DNA from 4 places in the Ensifer sp. 38_S197 genome. Region 3 is predicted to be linked to each of the others. Evidence: predicted binding sites of a transcription regulator. Region 3 holds the regulator's gene; each other region holds the start of a gene.
What was found. The regulator LexA, encoded in region 3, represses DNA repair genes until DNA is damaged. The targets are predictions, from matches to a motif close to TGTTCNNNNTGTGTTCNG.
Positions count from the first base shown of each region.

Region 1: a site for LexA is predicted at 2,498-2,515, ahead of AC1Z3V_RS08405 (ATP-dependent helicase). Genes of this name have one in related genera too.
Region 2: a site for LexA is predicted at 1,745-1,762, ahead of AC1Z3V_RS29795 (ATP-dependent helicase). Genes of this name have one in related genera too.
Region 4: a site for LexA is predicted at 2,317-2,334, ahead of radA (DNA repair protein RadA). Genes of this name have one in related genera too.

Region 1 covers NZ_JBXOVZ010000001.1:1,808,203-1,812,438, forward strand. The annotation lists gene AC1Z3V_RS08400 (SDR family oxidoreductase) at 1-256, shown strand, start outside; gene AC1Z3V_RS08405 (ATP-dependent helicase) at 316-2,385, opposite strand; gene AC1Z3V_RS08410 (hypothetical protein) at 2,693-2,818, opposite strand; gene AC1Z3V_RS08415 (NAD-dependent succinate-semialdehyde dehydrogenase) at 2,995-4,236, opposite strand, start outside.
Region 2 covers NZ_JBXOVZ010000002.1:3,438,676-3,442,911, forward strand. The annotation lists gene AC1Z3V_RS29775 (efflux RND transporter periplasmic adaptor subunit) at 1-11, opposite strand, end outside; gene AC1Z3V_RS29780 (hypothetical protein) at 118-315, shown strand; gene AC1Z3V_RS29785 (cyclase family protein) at 331-1,152, shown strand; gene AC1Z3V_RS29790 (carboxymuconolactone decarboxylase family protein) at 1,210-1,617, shown strand; gene AC1Z3V_RS29795 (ATP-dependent helicase) at 1,805-4,236, shown strand, end outside.
Region 3 covers NZ_JBXOVZ010000002.1:2,696,717-2,700,952, forward strand. The annotation lists tRNA gene AC1Z3V_RS26155 (tRNA-Asn) at 1-71, opposite strand, end outside; gene AC1Z3V_RS26160 (hypothetical protein) at 231-524, shown strand; gene AC1Z3V_RS26165 (thermonuclease family protein) at 788-1,444, shown strand; tRNA gene AC1Z3V_RS26170 (tRNA-Cys) at 1,598-1,671, shown strand; gene AC1Z3V_RS26175 (hypothetical protein) at 1,891-2,223, shown strand; gene lexA (transcriptional repressor LexA) at 2,317-3,042, opposite strand; gene AC1Z3V_RS26185 (hypothetical protein) at 3,387-3,683, opposite strand; tRNA gene AC1Z3V_RS26190 (tRNA-Ser) at 3,986-4,075, opposite strand.
Region 4 covers NZ_JBXOVZ010000002.1:2,033,067-2,037,302, forward strand. The annotation lists gene AC1Z3V_RS22945 (CvpA family protein) at 1-477, opposite strand, end outside; gene radA (DNA repair protein RadA) at 810-2,213, opposite strand; gene alr (alanine racemase) at 2,371-3,510, opposite strand; gene AC1Z3V_RS22960 (AraC family ligand binding domain-containing protein) at 3,661-4,236, shown strand, end outside.

The sequences.
Region 1 (4,236 bases), on a different contig from region 3:
TGCCGGCCAGGGCGTGCGGGTGAATGCGCTGGCGCCGGGATATGTCAGGACCCAGAAGGTCGTGGATTATTGGAACAGCTTTCCGGACCCGGTCGCGGCAGAGGCGGAAACGATGAAGCTCCATCCCGGCGGCTGCATCGCCACGCCGGAGGAAATCGCCAAGGCGGCGCTCTTCATGATTTCCGACGAGTGCCCGTTCATGAACGCCACCTGCCTGACGGTCGATGGCGGAATGAGCGTGCTGCATCATCCGTGAGACGCCGAACACACTGAAATAGTGCCGCATTTCTGCGTATTGCGGTCGCGAGCCCAGCCTCACTTCCACATGGAGCGCATCCGGGCTCCGACATCGATGCGGATCTGCTTGGCGCTGCGTTCGCCGGCGGCGGCCGAGATCTTCGGCCAGTTCGTCGTCTCGAAGAACTGCAGCAGCGTTGCGGGAATGAAGCGGGTCCGCGACGCGTAGACATGCCGGTCGCCCTGGCTGTTCTGGCCGTATGTGAAAAATCTCTGCGGTGTGACCAGCGCGAGGTGGTCGCGCGCCCGCGTCATGCCGACATAAAGCAGCCGCCGCTCCTCTTCGAGTTCGGCCGTCGTGCCGACGCCCAAGTCGGATGGAATGCACCCATCGACGACATTGAGCATGAAGACCGAGCGCCATTCCTGCCCTTTGGCCGAATGAATGGTCGAAAGGATGAGATAGTCCTCGTCGAGCAGGGGCACGCCCGCCTGGTCGCTGGTGGCGTCCGGCGGATCGAGCGTCAATTCGGTCAGGAATTGTTCCCGGTTCTGGTAGCCGCCGGCGATCTGCTCGAGTTGCAGGAGATCGGCCTTGCGCGTTTCGGCGTCTTCGTGGATGCGGTCGAGGTGGGGTTCGTACCAGGTCCGTGCGGTCGCGATTTCTCCCGGCCATCCGGTGTCGGCTTTGCGCAGGGCGGAAACGAGATCGACGAAGCTCACCCAATCTTCTCCGGTCTTCGGTGGCGCCGGGATTTCCGCAAGCGCTGCGAGCGGCTCCGGATCGGCGGCGATCGCGTCGAGGATCTTGCCCGCGGTCTGCGGGCCGATCCCGGGCAGCATCTGCAACAGCCGGAAGCCGGCGACCCGGTCACGCGGGTTCTGCGCGAACCGCAAGGCTGCCAGCAGATCCTTGACATGCGCGCTGTCGAGGAACTTGAGGCCGCCGAACTTCACGAAGGGAATGTTGCGGCGGGTGAGCTCGACTTCGAGCGTGCCGCTGTGGTTGGCGGAGCGAAACAGCACCGCCTGCTGTTTCAGCGCCATGCCGACCTCTCGGTTGGCGAGAACCTGCTCGACGATATAGGCGGCCTGATCCGCCTCATCCTTGACGGTGACAAGCAGCGGGCGTTGCTCTGACTCTCTGTCAGTCCAGAGGTTCTTGGTGAACCGCTCCCGCGCAAGCCCGATGACGCCATTGGCGGCCGCAAGAATCGGTTGGGTCGAGCGATAATTGCGATCGAGCGTAATGACGTCTGCCGGTTGCGGCGAAAACGCGCTCGGGAAGTCAAGAATGTTGCGGACCGTCGCGGCCCGGAAGGAATAGATCGACTGGGCGTCGTCGCCGACGACCGTCAGGCCATGGCCTTCGGGCTTGAGCGACAGTAGGATAGAGGCCTGAAGGCGGTTCGTATCCTGATATTCATCGACCAGGATATGATCGAAACGGCTGCTGATGTCCTGCGCCAGTTCCGCATCGGAAACCATTTGCGCCCAGTAGAGAAGCAGATCGTCGTAATCCAGCACGTTCTGCGCCTGCTTGGCCTCCACGTAGCCGGCGAACAATTCTTTCAGTTGCTGTTCCCAGCTCATCGCCCAGGGATAGGCCGTCTTCAATACGTCGATGATCGAGCTTTCCGAGTTCACGGCGCGCGAATAAATCGCAAGGCATGTGCCCTTTGTCGGAAAGCGGCTTTCCATCTTGGAGAAGCCGAACTCGTGGCGGACGAGGTTCATGAGATCGGCGCTGTCTTCGCGATCATGGATGGTGAAATCCTGACCGAGGCCGATCTGTTCGGCATAGATCCTGAGGAGCCGCGCTCCAATCCCGTGGAACGTGCCGGCCCAGGAAAGCGCATCGGTCATGACGGCGGCATTGTCGCCAAGTACCTGGCGGCAGATGCGCCCGACCCGGCGCGTCATTTCCGCCGCAGCGCGGCGGGAAAAGGTCATCAGCAGGATGCGGCGCGGGTCCGCGCCATTGACGATCAGATGTCCCACTCGGTGGGCGAGCGTGTTCGTCTTGCCCGAGCCGGCGCCGGCGATGATCAGCAGAGGGCCGCCGGCCTCGCCTTGCGGCAATCCCACACCATGCACCACCGCTTCGCGCTGGCGGTCGTTCAGTTTTTCGAGATAGGCGGCGCTCATTCGTGTCCAGGCGTTGTCAGCAAGAATCCCCAATTCCTCGCGCCGTTTCATCCCTTTGAAAGACTAAACGGATTCCGCTTCGTAGCCGCAGACTCGCCGCGCGAAGCAGACTCGGAACAAAAATGGAACGTATCAGCTTCGTTCGCCGCTGCAAACCCAGTGCGCCGGGCTTTCACCAGGTTGCGATGCAGGAGCCGAGCCGTGGACGGTCGGAATTTCGTTCTCAAGAACGAGACCCGAGTTTGTTGGTCTCGGCGTTCGGAACGTTCTGCCCTTCGGTGCGCCGAGCAAGCCTATCTGTTGCCACTCAGATCGCCCGGGTCACGACCTGTGCCGCGACCGATACCAAAAGGGCAGCCAAAGCGAAGGCCGTGCCAAATCGTGCGATCTTCATGCGGCGCCCGCGTGCGCCATCCCAATCATAGCCCATCATTGCTCTCCCCTCGGCATCATGCCTGTCAGGATGGTGGCTGGATTTGGTAACGAGGGCGTAAACTTATGGTCGCTACTTCTGCGGGGCGAGCACGCGGCTCTATGCGAGGCGCCGGCCGTGGAGCGTATCTCCCGCCCGCGCAATCAGGCGCGAACGGGAGGCAGCGAATGCGGCTGTCACACGCTCTTGCGTGTGACGAAGCGGGTTTCCAGATAGGCTTCGATCGCCTCGGAGCCGCCTTCGGTGCCGTAGCCCGAATCCTTGATGCCGCCGAAGGGCACCTCGGGCAGCGCCAGGCCGAGATGGTTGATTGAGATCATTCCGCTCTCGACTTCGCTGGCGAGACGATGGGCGCTTCGCTCGGAGCCGGTGAAGGCATAGGCCGCAAGCCCGAACGGCAGGCGGTTCGCCTCGTTGATCGCCTCATCCAGTTCGTTGAAGCGATTGATGATCGAGACGGGACCGAAGGGTTCGTCGTTCATGATGCGGGCGCTGAGCGGCACGTCGGCAAGCACCGTCGGCTCGAAGAAATAGCCGCGGTTGCCGATGCGATGGCCGCCGGTTGCCAATCGTGCGCCGTGCTCCACGGCGTCGGCGACCAGGTTTTCGATCGCCGGGATGCGGCGCTCATTGGCCAGCGGCCCCATGTCGATACCGGTTTCCAGGCCGTTGCCGACCTTGATCTTGCGCGATGCCGCGACGAAACCTTCAAGGAACTGGTCCGCCACCCGTTCCTGCACCAGGAAGCGGGTCGGCGACACGCAGACCTGTCCGGCGTTACGATACTTGCTGCCGGACATGATCGCGACGGCCTGATCGATGTCGGCGTCGTCGGTGACGATGACCGGGGCGTGCCCGCCAAGTTCCATCGTCGCGCGCTTCATGTGCTGGCCGGCAAGTGCCGCCAGCATCTTGCCGACCGGGGTCGAGCCTGTGAACGACATCTTGCGGATCACCGGGTGCGAGATCAGATACTCCGAGATCACCGCCGGCACCCCATAGACGAGATTGACAACGCCGGCGGGAATGCCTGCATCGACGAAGCACCGGATCAGTTCCGCGGGCGAAGCCGGCGTCTCCTCCGGTGCCTTGACGATGATCGAGCAGCCGGTCGTCAGCGCCGCCGACAGCTTGCGCACCACCTGATTGATCGGGAAATTCCACGGCGTGAAAGCCGCGACCGGCCCGACAGGCAGCTTGACGGTCATCTGGGTGACATCAGGCGCGCGCGGTGGAATGATCTGGCCGTAGGCTCGCTTTCCTTCCTCGGCAAACCATTCGATGATCTCGGCAGCGCTGAGGATTTCACCCTTGGACTGGGCAATCGGCTTGCCCTGCTCCCGCGTCATTAGCCATGCAATGTCGCCGGCGCGCTCGCGAAGGAGACCTGCTGCCGTCCGCATGAGCTTTGCCCGATC
Region 2 (4,236 bases), 740 kb from region 3:
CAAACCCGCATTCAAATCTCCAGATAAAGCAAAAAACACGCCCCAGCGCGGCACGGCCGGCGGTTCGTTCCGATTGCGCGGAGTATCCCTGTTCGCGCGCGTCGGGGCAATGACGGAATGGCATCATTACGCAATTGTAATAAAAGCGAATTTGGTGGCGGCATGATGACGCGCGGCGCAATCGCCCCGTGGTCGTCGCCGTCAATCGCAATTTGCGGCATGAGCCGGCATTTACAGCGGCTTCGGCTGCGCTATCCTGCAACCGCCGGCAGCTTTTTCCAAGCGGTTTCGCCCGCTGGTTTTTCATTTGCTTGAAGGGGAGCAAGAACGATGTGCGATGCCTGTGTGATGGAAACGGTGAAGGAGCGCATGCTCTCGCGCCGCAGCTTCTTCAAAGCCGCCGCCGTTGGAACGGCCGGCCTCGCCGCCGCGAGCGCCGGTATCGCACCCCCCGCCTTGGCTCAGGAACATGCAAGCGTCACCGATCTCACCCACGAACTGCATGAGGATTTCCCGACCTTCTTCGGTCAGCAGCAGTTCTTCCGCGAGGCGAAGTTCAATTACGCCAAGGACAAGTTCAACCTGTTCGAACTGCGGGTGAACGAACACACCGGCACCCATGTCGACGCGCCGCTACATTTTTCCGCCGACGGCCTTTCGGTCGCCGAACTGCCGGTGGAAAAGCTGGTCGTGCCGCTTTGCATCGTCGATATCCGCGAAAAGGCATCCGGCGACGCAGACGCGCAGGTGACGCCCGACGATATCAAGACCTGGGTCGCTGCCAATGGCGAGATCCCGGAAAACGCCTGCGTCGCCATGCTCTCGGGCTGGCGCGCGCATATGGGCACGGAGAAATTCCGCAATGCCGATGGCGGCGGCAAGCTGCATTTCCCCGGCTTTCACGTTGAGGCGGCGCATTATCTCATCGAAGAGAGCAAGGCCGCCGGCATCGCCGTCGATACGCTTTCGCTGGACCACGGCCCCTCGCCCGATTTCGCCACGCATTATGCCTGGCTGCCCGAGGGCCGCTGGGGCCTCGAAGCCGCCGCCAATCTCGACAAGCTGCCGGCGAAGGGCGCGACGCTCATCCTCGGTGCGCCGAAGCACCGCGGCGGCACCGGCGGCCCGGCGCGCGTCTTTGCCCTTGCCTGATCCCCATTCTTCAATTCGGCGGCGCAAGGCCGCCGGCAACACCACGCAGGGAAGCCCATGAGCACCGTTACCCCGCCGAAGGACCCGGAAGCGAACCCACGCGTCAAGGCCGTGTTCGACGATATTCGCGCCACGCGCAAATCCGATTTCATCAACAATATGTGGCTGTGGCTCGCCTTCGATCCGGATCTGCTGGAGCAGACCTGGCGCGACGTCAAGGCGGTGATGGCCACGCCTTCTGCGCTCGATCCGCTGGTGAAGGAGATGCTCTATATCGCCGTCTCCGTCACCAATGGCTGCGGCTACTGCGCCCACTCCCACACGGCGGCGGCAAGGGCGAAGGGCATGAACGATGCAGAGCATGCGGACCTCATCCGCGTGATCTCGCTTGCCGCCCGCACCAACCAGCTTGCGACCGCGCTGCAGGTGCCGGTCGATGCCGTCTTCGACAAAACCATGGGATAAAGCCTGTCGCGCAAAAGCGTGTAGCGGTTTTGCGATAACGACATGCGCCAAACTAAAATGATACCAAGAATAAGCGGTCTCGAAATCGCCTGTCTTTCCACAGGCTTGGTGCTGCCGGCGCAGAAAACGGAATAAAAGAAGAACATCCTTTCTGGCCTTTCCCCACCGAATCACTACATTGAGCCGCATGATGAGTGGTTTCGACGACATTCCTTTCTTCGACGAGGAGCCGGCGCCGCGCAAGCAGCCGCCAGCCCCCGGAGGTATCCCAGCCACCGGCGGCATCGCCGCGCGCGCCATGGCGGCGCGTGATCGCGCCCAGCCGCGCCCGGACTATCTCTCCGGTCTCAACCCGGAACAATCCGAAGCGGTCGAAACGCTCGATGGACCGGTGCTCGTTCTTGCCGGTGCCGGCACCGGCAAGACCCGCGTGCTCACCACCCGCATCGCCCATATTCTTTCCACCGGCCGCGCCTTCCCCTCGCAGATCCTTGCCGTGACCTTCACCAACAAGGCGGCGCGCGAGATGAAGGAGCGCATCGGCGTGCTCGTCGGCCATGCGGTCGAAGGCATGCCCTGGCTCGGCACCTTCCACTCGATCGGCGTCAAGCTCTTGCGCCGCCACGCCGAGCTCGTTGGCCTGCGCTCCGATTTCACCATTCTCGACACCGACGACGTGGTCAGGCTGATCAAGCAGCTCATCCAGGCCGAAGGCATCGACGACAAGCGTTGGCCGGCCAAGCAGTTCGCCGGCATGATCGACGGCTGGAAGAACAAAGGCCTCGATCCCGCCCAGATCCCCGAGGGCGACGCCCGCGCCTTTGCCAACGGCAAGGGCCGCGAGCTCTATGCCGCCTACCAGAACCGGCTGCTGACGCTGAACGCCTGCGACTTCGGCGACCTTCTCCTGCACCCGATCCGTATCTTCCGCATGCATGCGGATGTGCTGAAGGACTATCACGACAAGTTCCGCTATATCCTCGTCGACGAGTATCAGGACACCAACACGGCGCAGTACATGTGGCTGCGGCTCTTGGCGCAGCGCCCAAAGCCGTCAAGCGCGGCCACCGGTCCGGGCACAGCCCGGCAAGGCCAAGCGGCCGTCGCGCCCCATGGCGCGCCCTCCCGCGACGCCGAAGGCGCGCAGATGAAAGACGGGCGGAGCGAGCCGCAAAGCGGCGACAGCGTGAGCGCAAGGAAAACTGCGCAGCAGATCAACATCTGCTGCGTCGGCGACGACGACCAGTCGATCTACGGCTGGCGCGGCGCGGAAGTGGACAACATCCTGCGCTTCGAGAAGGATTTCCCGGGCGCCAAGGTCATCAAGCTCGAGCGCAACTACCGCTCGACCGAGCATATCCTCGGCGCCGCCGGCCACCTGATCGCCCACAACGAGGGCCGCCTCGGCAAAACGCTCTTCACCGACCGCACCAATCCGGATGACGAGAAGGTGCAGGTGCACGCCGCCTGGGATTCGGAAGAGGAAGCGCGCGCCGTCGGCGAGGAGATCGAGCAGCTCCAGCGCCGGAAGCACAAGCTGAACGACATGGCGATCCTGGTGCGCGCCTCGTTCCAGATGCGCGAATTCGAAGACCGCTTCGTCACGCTCGGCCTCAACTACCGCGTCATCGGCGGACCGCGCTTCTACGAGCGCCTCGAGATCCGCGATGCCATGGCCTATTTCCGCCTCGTCTGCCAGCCGGCCGACGACCTCGCCTTCGAGCGCATCATCAACACGCCGAAGCGCGGCCTGGGCGATACCACCGTGCGCACGCTGCACGATTATGCCCGCGCCCGCGATGTGCCCATGCTCGCGGCGGCCTCCGAGATCATCGAGACCGACGAGCTGAAGCCGAAGGCGCGCAAGGCTCTCTTCGACGTCGTCACCGATTTCCGCCGCTGGCAGAGCCTGCTGGAGACGACGCCGCACACCGAGCTTGCCGAGCAGATCCTCGACGAGAGCGGCTACACCGCCATGTGGCAAGCCGACAAGACGGCCGAAGCCCCGGGACGGCTGGAAAACCTGAAGGAACTCATCCGCTCGATGGAGGCCTTCGAGTCGATGCGCGGCTTCCTCGAGCACGTCGCCCTCGTCATGGATGCCGAGCAGAACGAGAACCTCGACGCGGTCTCGATCATGACGCTGCACTCGGCCAAGGGCCTGGAGTTCGACACCGTCTTCCTGCCCGGCTGGGAGGAAGGCCTCTTCCCGCACCAGCGCGCGCTCGACGAAGGCGGCCGCGCCGGCTTGGAGGAAGAACGCCGCCTCGCCTATGTCGGCATCACCCGCGCCAAGCACCGCTGCCACATCTGGTTCGTCTCTAACCGCCGTATCCACGGCCTCTGGCAGTCGACCATGCCCTCGCGCTTCCTCGACGAGCTGCCGCTCGCCCATGTGGACGTGGCCGAGAATGAACAATCCTATGGCGGCTATGGCCGCGGCGGTTACGGCCAGTCGCGCTTCGACAAGGCCGATCCCTTCCAGAACAACTATGCGACGCCCGGCTGGAAGCGCGCCCAGCAGCACCGCTCCGACGCCACCCGCGACAATTGGGGCACCCGCTCCGGCCACGCGGTCGAGCGCATCGGCTACGGCGAAAGCGGCCCGCGCGGCCGCAC
Region 3 (4,236 bases):
TCCCCGGGCCGGATTCGAACCGGCGACCTATCGATTAACAGTCGAGTGCTCTACCGCTGAGCTACCAGGGATCATCCGCGCCGCTGTTTCGCTGTGCGCTTCAGAAGTGAGGCTGCTAATACGCATGCTTTTCTGATTTGCCAAGCGGTTTTTTCAAAAAAAATGACAAGTTCGGTTGCGAGGCTGTGGAGAAGCCCCCAATTGTGGGAAAAGACGCCGGATAGCGAATGATGAATAAAAACAGGAAGCAGACGCACTTCGGGATTGATCCGCAGACGCGCCAGATCGTGCTCGGCAAATGGCGCATCACGCTGCCGCAATCGCCGCTGCTGCGTATCCTGCTGGGCTCGCTGCTGGTGTTCTGCGGCTTTCTCGGCTTTCTGCCGGTGCTCGGCTTCTGGATGATACCGCTGGGCCTCATCGTTCTTTCGCACGATATCCCGTCCGTTCGCCGCCGCCGCCGTCGCTTGGCTGTCTGGTGGGCACGCTGGCGCGGACGCGCGAATTCCTCCAACGGCTCGTGACCCAAGAGCTGCCGCCCACTTTTTCGATAGATCGCGAAACATTTGATCGATCTGGATCGCAACCAGCCTGAGCGCTTCCCGCTTCTCCACCATTTGATTCCCACCGAACCAGCGAGCCCCTTGTTGAGGGAGGGCGCCGAAAACTTTTCGGCAACCCATCAAACGCATAATGCGGTCGCGAATCAGGATGGGGACGCATGGCCAAAGCCACTACGAAACGTCGAAGCCGGAATTCCGGTCGGAGCAGGGGTAAACAAGGTGGAATGGCACCGTGGTATCTGGCTGCGGCGCTGACCATTGGCGGCGTGGTCGCCTATGATCACCGCGCCGAATTGAAACACTGGCCGGTGGCATCGGACGTGCTGGCCTTCACATCGCGCCACGAATCGAAGCCGAAGCCCGTTCGCGCCGCTCAGAAAACGGACGAGCGTCCCGCCCAGCAAGTCGAGAGGCAGAAACCGAATCCGGTGACGAGAGTCGCGCTTGCCACGCCGGTGCCGTCCGTTGACGTCGGTGCAAAGGCGCCGACACCTGAAATGCGGCCGAACGAGGAAGTGAAGACGGCATCAATCCGCACGGATCAGTTTTATTTCTGCGGGATTCGCAACGACAATTGCGTGATCGACGGTGCCACCTTCCTGTACCGTGGCGAAACGATCCGCGTGGCAGACGTCGACGCACCGCGCATCCGCCAGGCGAGCTGCGACAAGGAGCGTTCGCGCGGCTTTTACGCCAAGCAGCGCCTGCGCGAACTGCTGAATGCGGGTGACTTCAAGCTGGAAGCGGCGAGCGGCCGTCCGGATGCCAAGTCCGGTGAAAAGCTGCGGCTGATCACCCGCGGCGACCAGTCCATCGGGCGCGTGCTCGTCAACGAAGGGCTGGTGCGGCCATGGACGGGGCACGCGACGCCCTGGTGCTGAAGCCAATCCGGGATGCGATCGGCGGAGCTTCGCGATCGCTCTGTGGAAAGTATCTATCTTGCAAATCGACGGCGCGTTTTTCGGAAAATGCCTCTTGCGGTTTTTCTGCAATCATTCTAAATCCGCGCCAACGCTCGGTTATCCGAGCTGTGAGGCCTCGTGGCGGAGTGGTGACGCAGAGGACTGCAAATCCTTGTACCCCGGTTCAATTCCGGGCGAGGCCTCCAAAAACTCTCACCTCATTCTCGTGTGAACAGACGTTCTGCCTCAGGGCAGAGCGATTGCATGATTGTTGCTTTGCCTCCACACGCCCGCGCAAGCCACGTTTTCTAGGTCTCGTTCGGATCTTATCGCTTCGGTGAAATCGGTAGAGGGGGAACGATGACTCCGCTGGCATCAGCCGCATCGGTAGCGTCCGTCATCATCAAACGGAGGCAATGGCATTTATGAAAGCGAAACTTGTCCTGACGGGACTGGCCCTCTTTGCTGCGACCGCTATCGAGGCGCGGGCAGAGGACCTGGTTTTCAAACTGAAGAACAACACGAGCGCGGTACTGACGAACTTTTACACGTCGCCCGTAGGCGTCAACGAGTGGGAGGACGATGTTTTCGGCCGGCAGGTGCTGAACCCCGGAGAAGACATGGAGATCACCATCGCCGACGGCCGGGATGTCTGCAAGTACGACATGCGCTTCGAGTTCGAAGAAGGCTCTGGCCTCGATACGACCGAAGATACCCAGGACCTCTGCGAACTCGGCGAATACACGATCCACGAATAAGCGGCGCGACGTCAGATCGTCGCAAACAGACAAAGGGCCTCGCCGCTGCTTACAGCGGCGAGGCCCTGTCAAACATCAGATTTTGTCCGGAGGTCAGTGGTAGCGGCGGATCAGTCCGACGAGCTTGCCCTGGATTTTCACCCGATCGGGCCCGAAAATCCGTGTCTCGTAGGCGGGATTTGCGGCTTCGAGCGCAATCGATGCGCCCTTGCGTCGGAAGCGCTTCAGCGTCGCTTCCTCGTCGTCCACGAGCGCCACGATAATATCGCCGGGATTGGCCGTGTTGCTATTGCGGATGATCACCGTGTCGCCGTCGAAGATGCCGGCTTCGATCATCGAGTCGCCCTTGACTTCGAGGGCGTAGTGTTCGCCGTTGCCGATCATGTCGAGCGGAACGGTGATGTCATGCGTGTTGTTCTGGATAGCCGAGATCGGCACACCGGCAGCGATGCGGCCCATCACAGGCACTGAAACCGAACTATTTTCGGCCATTGGCGCCGGCTTCGGCAGCGCGGCTGGAGGAGGTGCAGCCGGTTTGCCGAGGCTGCCCTCGATCACGCTCGGCGAGAAACCGCGGCGCGGCTGCTGCTGGCTGGATGCGTAGGCTTCCGGAAGCTTGATGACCTCGAGCGCACGGGCCCGGTTTGGCAGACGGCGAATGAACCCGCGTTCTTCGAGCGCCGTGATCAAGCGGTGAATGCCGGATTTCGACGCCAGGTCGAGCGCATCCTTCATTTCATCGAATGACGGCGGTACACCCGACTCCTTCATGCGTTCGTGAATGAACAGAAGCAATTCCTGTTGCTTGCGGGTCAGCATGGCACGTCGCTCCAGAGGCGTGAAACAAATCAAGAACAGACACTATCTGTTCCATATGTGTTCTGCAAGTGCCTAAAATTCCGTGAATTCAGGCAATTGGCGCGTCTGCGCCTGTCGATCGGTCACTTTTACGGGAGCAAAGCGGGTTTGGGCGATGAATACGTGCGAAATGGGGCCCGCGGCGTGGCACATCGCGAGGCCGTGGGTTTGATTCGAACGATTCGTGAGCGTTGTCGTGGAGCAGGCCAGGGGATGCGTTCAAGTGGAATCGTTGCAGCGGAAAGGTGCCCCGGAAACAAGGGTGCTAGAGCGACCTTGGTGCGTTCATCGGAACGCACGGCGCTTTAGGCCGGCTGCGTGGTCGAGCAGGCGTCTTCGAATTCCCTCACCGTCTCGGGGGTGTTGTCTTCGGGAAGCACGGCGTCCGCCGCATCGGTCGCGACAGGGGTGTCGCCGTCATAGACGAACGACTGGATGTAGAACGCGATCGCGCCCTTCCACACTTTGCGTCCGTCGATCTGATGGCAGGGAACGGCGGATTCGAAATCGGTCTGCAGTTCGTCAACCGTGGCGGCGCTGAGCTTGACGTCAGGCATATTGGGCGATGCGACTATCGAAGCGAGGAGCAGGGCGGCAAGCACGGTGATCGTCCACTTTGATGCAAGGGTGGGACTACGGGTCGGTTAACGATGTGAACCGCGCTTTCGTTCCGGAGTCCAGCAAGCCTGGCAATCACGCTGACGTGTTCAACAGCTCTTTGAGTGTAAGCTGTGACTGTTTTACGTCATGCAGCCGATGCAGAAAGGCGGAGAACGGAAGTTGCCGTGTCGGGATCGGTGCGGGCGTGGCTGATATCGAGGATCGGCACGTCTTTGCAGCAGCGGCGCTCACTATAGTGAGTGCTGCGACAACGATGCCGGCGCCAGCGCATTTTCAGTGGGAATGGCGGACAGGGTGGGATTCGAACCCACGGTACGGTCTCCCGTACGCTGGTTTTCAAGACCAGAGCCTTAAACCACTCGGCCACCTGTCCTTGCCTGAAGTTGGCGCTAATGGCCTACCGGGCACGGCGTTATTGCGCGAAGCCCTGTCGCTTTGCAAGATTTAACATGCATCGCCGAAAGATTTTCTCGGTGGCCGTGCCTGAGGGCGCAGGCCTGCTGCGCCGGCAACCATCTGTAAACCATAACGCAT
Region 4 (4,236 bases), 660 kb from region 3:
TTCTTCCGGCAGCAGCGCGATCAGCTTGTTGCCGAGATTGTCGAGCAGCGGCTTCGATTTCGCCTGGGTGACCCAGGTCGGCTGCTGCTGCGGCGCCACGAGCCAGTTGAAGAACAGCATGGCGACGACGACCAGCAGGATACCGCGGGCGGCACCGAACAGGAAGCCGAGGGTGCGGTCGAGCGCGCCGATGCGGCTGTCGATGATGAAATCGGCAATCCGCATGGTGATGAAGGAAATGATGATCAGCGCGATCAGGAAGATCACCGCCGCCGATCCGATCAATGCGACGGTATCGCTGTTGGTGTACTGCTTGGCGTAGGGCAGAAGCTGCGGGTAGAGGAAATAGGCGGCTGCGGCCGCACCCACCCAGCTCGCGACCGAGAGCACTTCGCGCGAGAAGCCTCGAACCATGGCCAGGATTGCGGAAAACAGGGCGACGCCGAGAACGATACCGTCGAGAATTGTAATGGGCATTTTGTCCTTACTCCGGACCCGGTTCGTCCGGGTCTCCTCAAGCCTATCCGCCATCGGCCCTGCCTGATGTTACAGCGCCGCGCGTCTTATTGGACGCGCAAAGGTCGCCGTACCACTTTGATGTGCTGCATGTTTTTGTCCTTTGATCGGCTACGATCAAAGGAAACATGCAGTAGGGCATTCGCAGCCTTTTCGCGGCCCCTACAGCGCCGCGCGTCCTTTCGGGCGCGCAAAGGTCGTTGTAGCACTTAGACCTGCTGCATAATTTTGTCCTTAAATCGATCCCGATTTAAGGAACTATGCAGTAGGGGCGGTCTGCGGCATCCGCTGTGTTAGTCTGCCTCCTCCGCCGGCCTCAGCGCGTGTCGCGATCCCGCGATGCGCGCCACCAGATCCGGCAGAGCTTCCATTTCGCTCCATCGGCCATTGCCGTTTTTCGGCAATTCGGTGGAAGCGGATGGCAGAACCGCCTCTGAGAACCCGAGTTTCTCGGCTTCTTTAAGGCGTTGTGCGGTATGCGCAACCGGCCGGATGGCACCCGACAAGCTGACTTCGCCGAAATAGACGCAATCTGCTGGAAGGGCAAGCCCGGCAAGCGATGAAACCAGTGCGGAAGCCACAGCTAGATCGGCGGCCGGCTCCGAAATGCGGTAACCGCCGGCGATATTGAGATAGACATCGTGCTGGCCGAGCCGCACGCCGCAATGGGCCTCGAGTACGGCGAGGATCATCGACAGCCGGGCCGAGTCCCAGCCGACGACGGCGCGCCGCGGCGTGCCGAGCGAAGTCGGCGCGACGAGGGCCTGGACTTCGACGAGAACAGGGCGCGTGCCTTCCATGCCGGCAAAGACGGCCGCACCTGGCGATTTCTCGTTGCGCTCGCCGAGAAACAGTTCGGACGGATTGGCGACTTCGCGCAGACCCTTGTCGGACATCTCGAAGACGCCGATCTCGTCGGTCGGGCCGAAGCGGTTCTTGACGGTGCGCAGGATGCGATAGTGGTGACCGCGGTCGCCTTCGAAATAGAGCACGGCATCGACCATGTGCTCGACGACGCGCGGGCCGGCAATCTGCCCCTCCTTGGTGACATGGCCGACCAGGACCACGGCGGTTCCCGTCTGCTTGGCAAAGCGGATCATCGCCTGCACGCCGGTCCGAACCTGGGTCACCGTGCCGGGTGCCGAATCGACGATGTCGCTCCAGAGCGTCTGGATCGAGTCGATGATGACGAGGTCGGGCCGCTTGCCGTCGGCGAGCGTTGCGAGGATGTCCTCGACATTGGTTTCGGCCGCAAGCAGCACGTCGCTGTCAGCCGCGCCCAGGCGCTGCGCACGCAGGCGCACCTGCGCCACCGCCTCTTCACCCGAGACATAGATGACGCGGTGCTTGCGGCGCGAGAGTGCTGCGGCCGCCTGCATCAGAACCGTCGATTTGCCGATCCCGGGATCGCCGCCGACGAGCAGCGCCGAGCCCCGCACGAAGCCGCCGCCGGTCACCCGATCCAGTTCCGAAATGCCGGTCTGGATGCGCGGCGCATCCTCGATATCGCCGGAAAGCGTGGTGAGCGCCACGGGGCGGCCCTTCTTCGGTGCGCGCGACGGACCGCCGCCGATGCCGGCCGTCGGATCCTCCTCGACGATGGTGTTCCACTCGCCGCAGCCTTCGCATTTGCCCGCCCAGCGGGTGTGGACGGTGCCACAGTTCTGGCAGATGAATTGTGTGCGGGCTTTCGCCATCGGGGTCGACTTTCGAAATCTGGAGGGCCACCGGCGATCGCAGCGGAGCGATACCGTCAGTGACAGGAGAATCAGCTTTGTCGTCACATAATGCCGTGAAACGCGGAACAAAAGGTGAATTTTAGCGAGGGCCGCAAGGAATTTGCGGGAAACCGCGTCAGACGGCGTCGACATAGTTCCTGATGTAGCGATGTCCGAGGCTGGTCAGCAGTTCGTAACCGATCGTACCGCCGGCGCGCGCAATGTCGTCAATAGCGATGTTGCGGCCGAAGAGCTCTATGTAATCGCCCGGGCGTGCTGCACCTGCCGGAAGGTCGGTGACGTCGAACAGGCTGAGGTCCATGGTGACGCGACCGACATGCGGCACGCGCTTGCCGTGTAGGAAGCCGAATGCCCCTGACGGAGTTGCCTGCCGCAGAGTCACGCCGCCGCCGGAAACCGAGCGATGGTAGCCATCGGCGTAGCCGACCGCGACGGTGGCGATGCGGCTGTCCCTGTCGAAGCGGGCGGAGGCGCCGTAGCTGGCGGTGCCGCCGGCGGCAACTTCGCGAATTTGGATGATCCTGGCTTCGGCGGTCACGACAGGCGTCATCGGATTGATGGCATCGTTGACCGCCTCGCCGCCATAGACGGCAATGCCCGGCCGGGTGAGCTCGAAATGATAGTCGGTGCCGAGGAATACGCCGCCGGAATTGGCAAGGCTGGCATCGACGCCCTCATAGGCGGCTGCCGCTTCGCGGAAGCGCGCGAGCTGGTAGGCGTTCAACGGATGCTGTGGTTCGTCGGCGCAGGCGAGGTGGCTCATGATCAAGACGGGCGAGAAGCTTGCGGGCCGCGCCGGGTCGTTGGCAAGGGTCACTGCGGCCTCGACCGAGAGGCCGAGGCGATTCATGCCGGTATCGACATGCAGGACGCAGGGATGATCACCGCGCTCCGAAAGCGCGGCCATGAACACGGCGAGCTGCTCCTCGGAATTGATGATGGGCACGAGATCGTTGTCGAAGAAGAGCTCTTCGTTTCCCGGCCACATGCCGGCGAGAATGTAGATACGGCCCTCCGGAACGAGGGGGCGCAGCTCGGCACCTTCCTCGGCATTGGCAACGAAGAAGTCACGCGCGCCGGCCGCATAGAGGGTAGGGGCGGCATGTTCGATACCGAGCCCGTAGGCGTTCGCCTTCAACACCGCTGCCGCCCGCGCCTTGCCGGAGCGGGCATTCATCGCCCGCCAGTTGTCAGCAAGCGCGCCGAGATCGATGGTGAGGCGGTTGGAGGCGGAAAGGAATTCGGGAGGAAGCATGCCGGACACTCTGCGTGGACGATCCGAAAAGCAATACAGCCAACGGCCCATGGTCGCAAATGCTCGCCTGTCAAAAGTCCAGGCGGGCTGCGTCGGGAACCGAGCACTTTTGTGCAAGACGGGATCGTCTCGGACCACTATGATTCCCGCATGCAGACGATTTCGCAGCAACAGGCCATCGATGACACGCCGATTGAGGGCGCCGAACGCACGCGCTTCTGGCGGGACGCTCGTTTCATGGGGATGGAATGCCTGACGGCGACATTCATCACCCACGAATTCGCGCCGCATGCGCACGAGACCTTCAGCATCGGCGCGATCGAGGCGGGCTCGCAGATCAGCAAGATCAAGGGCGAACGCTCGGAAGCCGGCCCCGGGTTCTTCTACCTGATCAACCCCGACGAGATCCACGACGGTCATCCCGGCGGCAGCGGCTATCGCTACCGCATGGTCTATCCGAGCGCCGATCTGCTGGTGAACATCATCGAGGACGTGACCGGCCGCCCTTTCAAGGGAACGCCGTCCTTCTCGAAACGTGTGCTGCAGGATGCGGACCTCGCCTTATCCTTTCATCAAGCACACCGAACGCTTGAGCTGGCGGGCGGTCAGCTCGAGGCCGAAGAAAAAATGTTCGCCGTGCTTGCGGCGATGTTCGAGAGGCACGGCAGTACGATCATCACCCCGATCGAGACGCGCGAGCAGTCCGCTGTGCATCGGGCGCGGGAC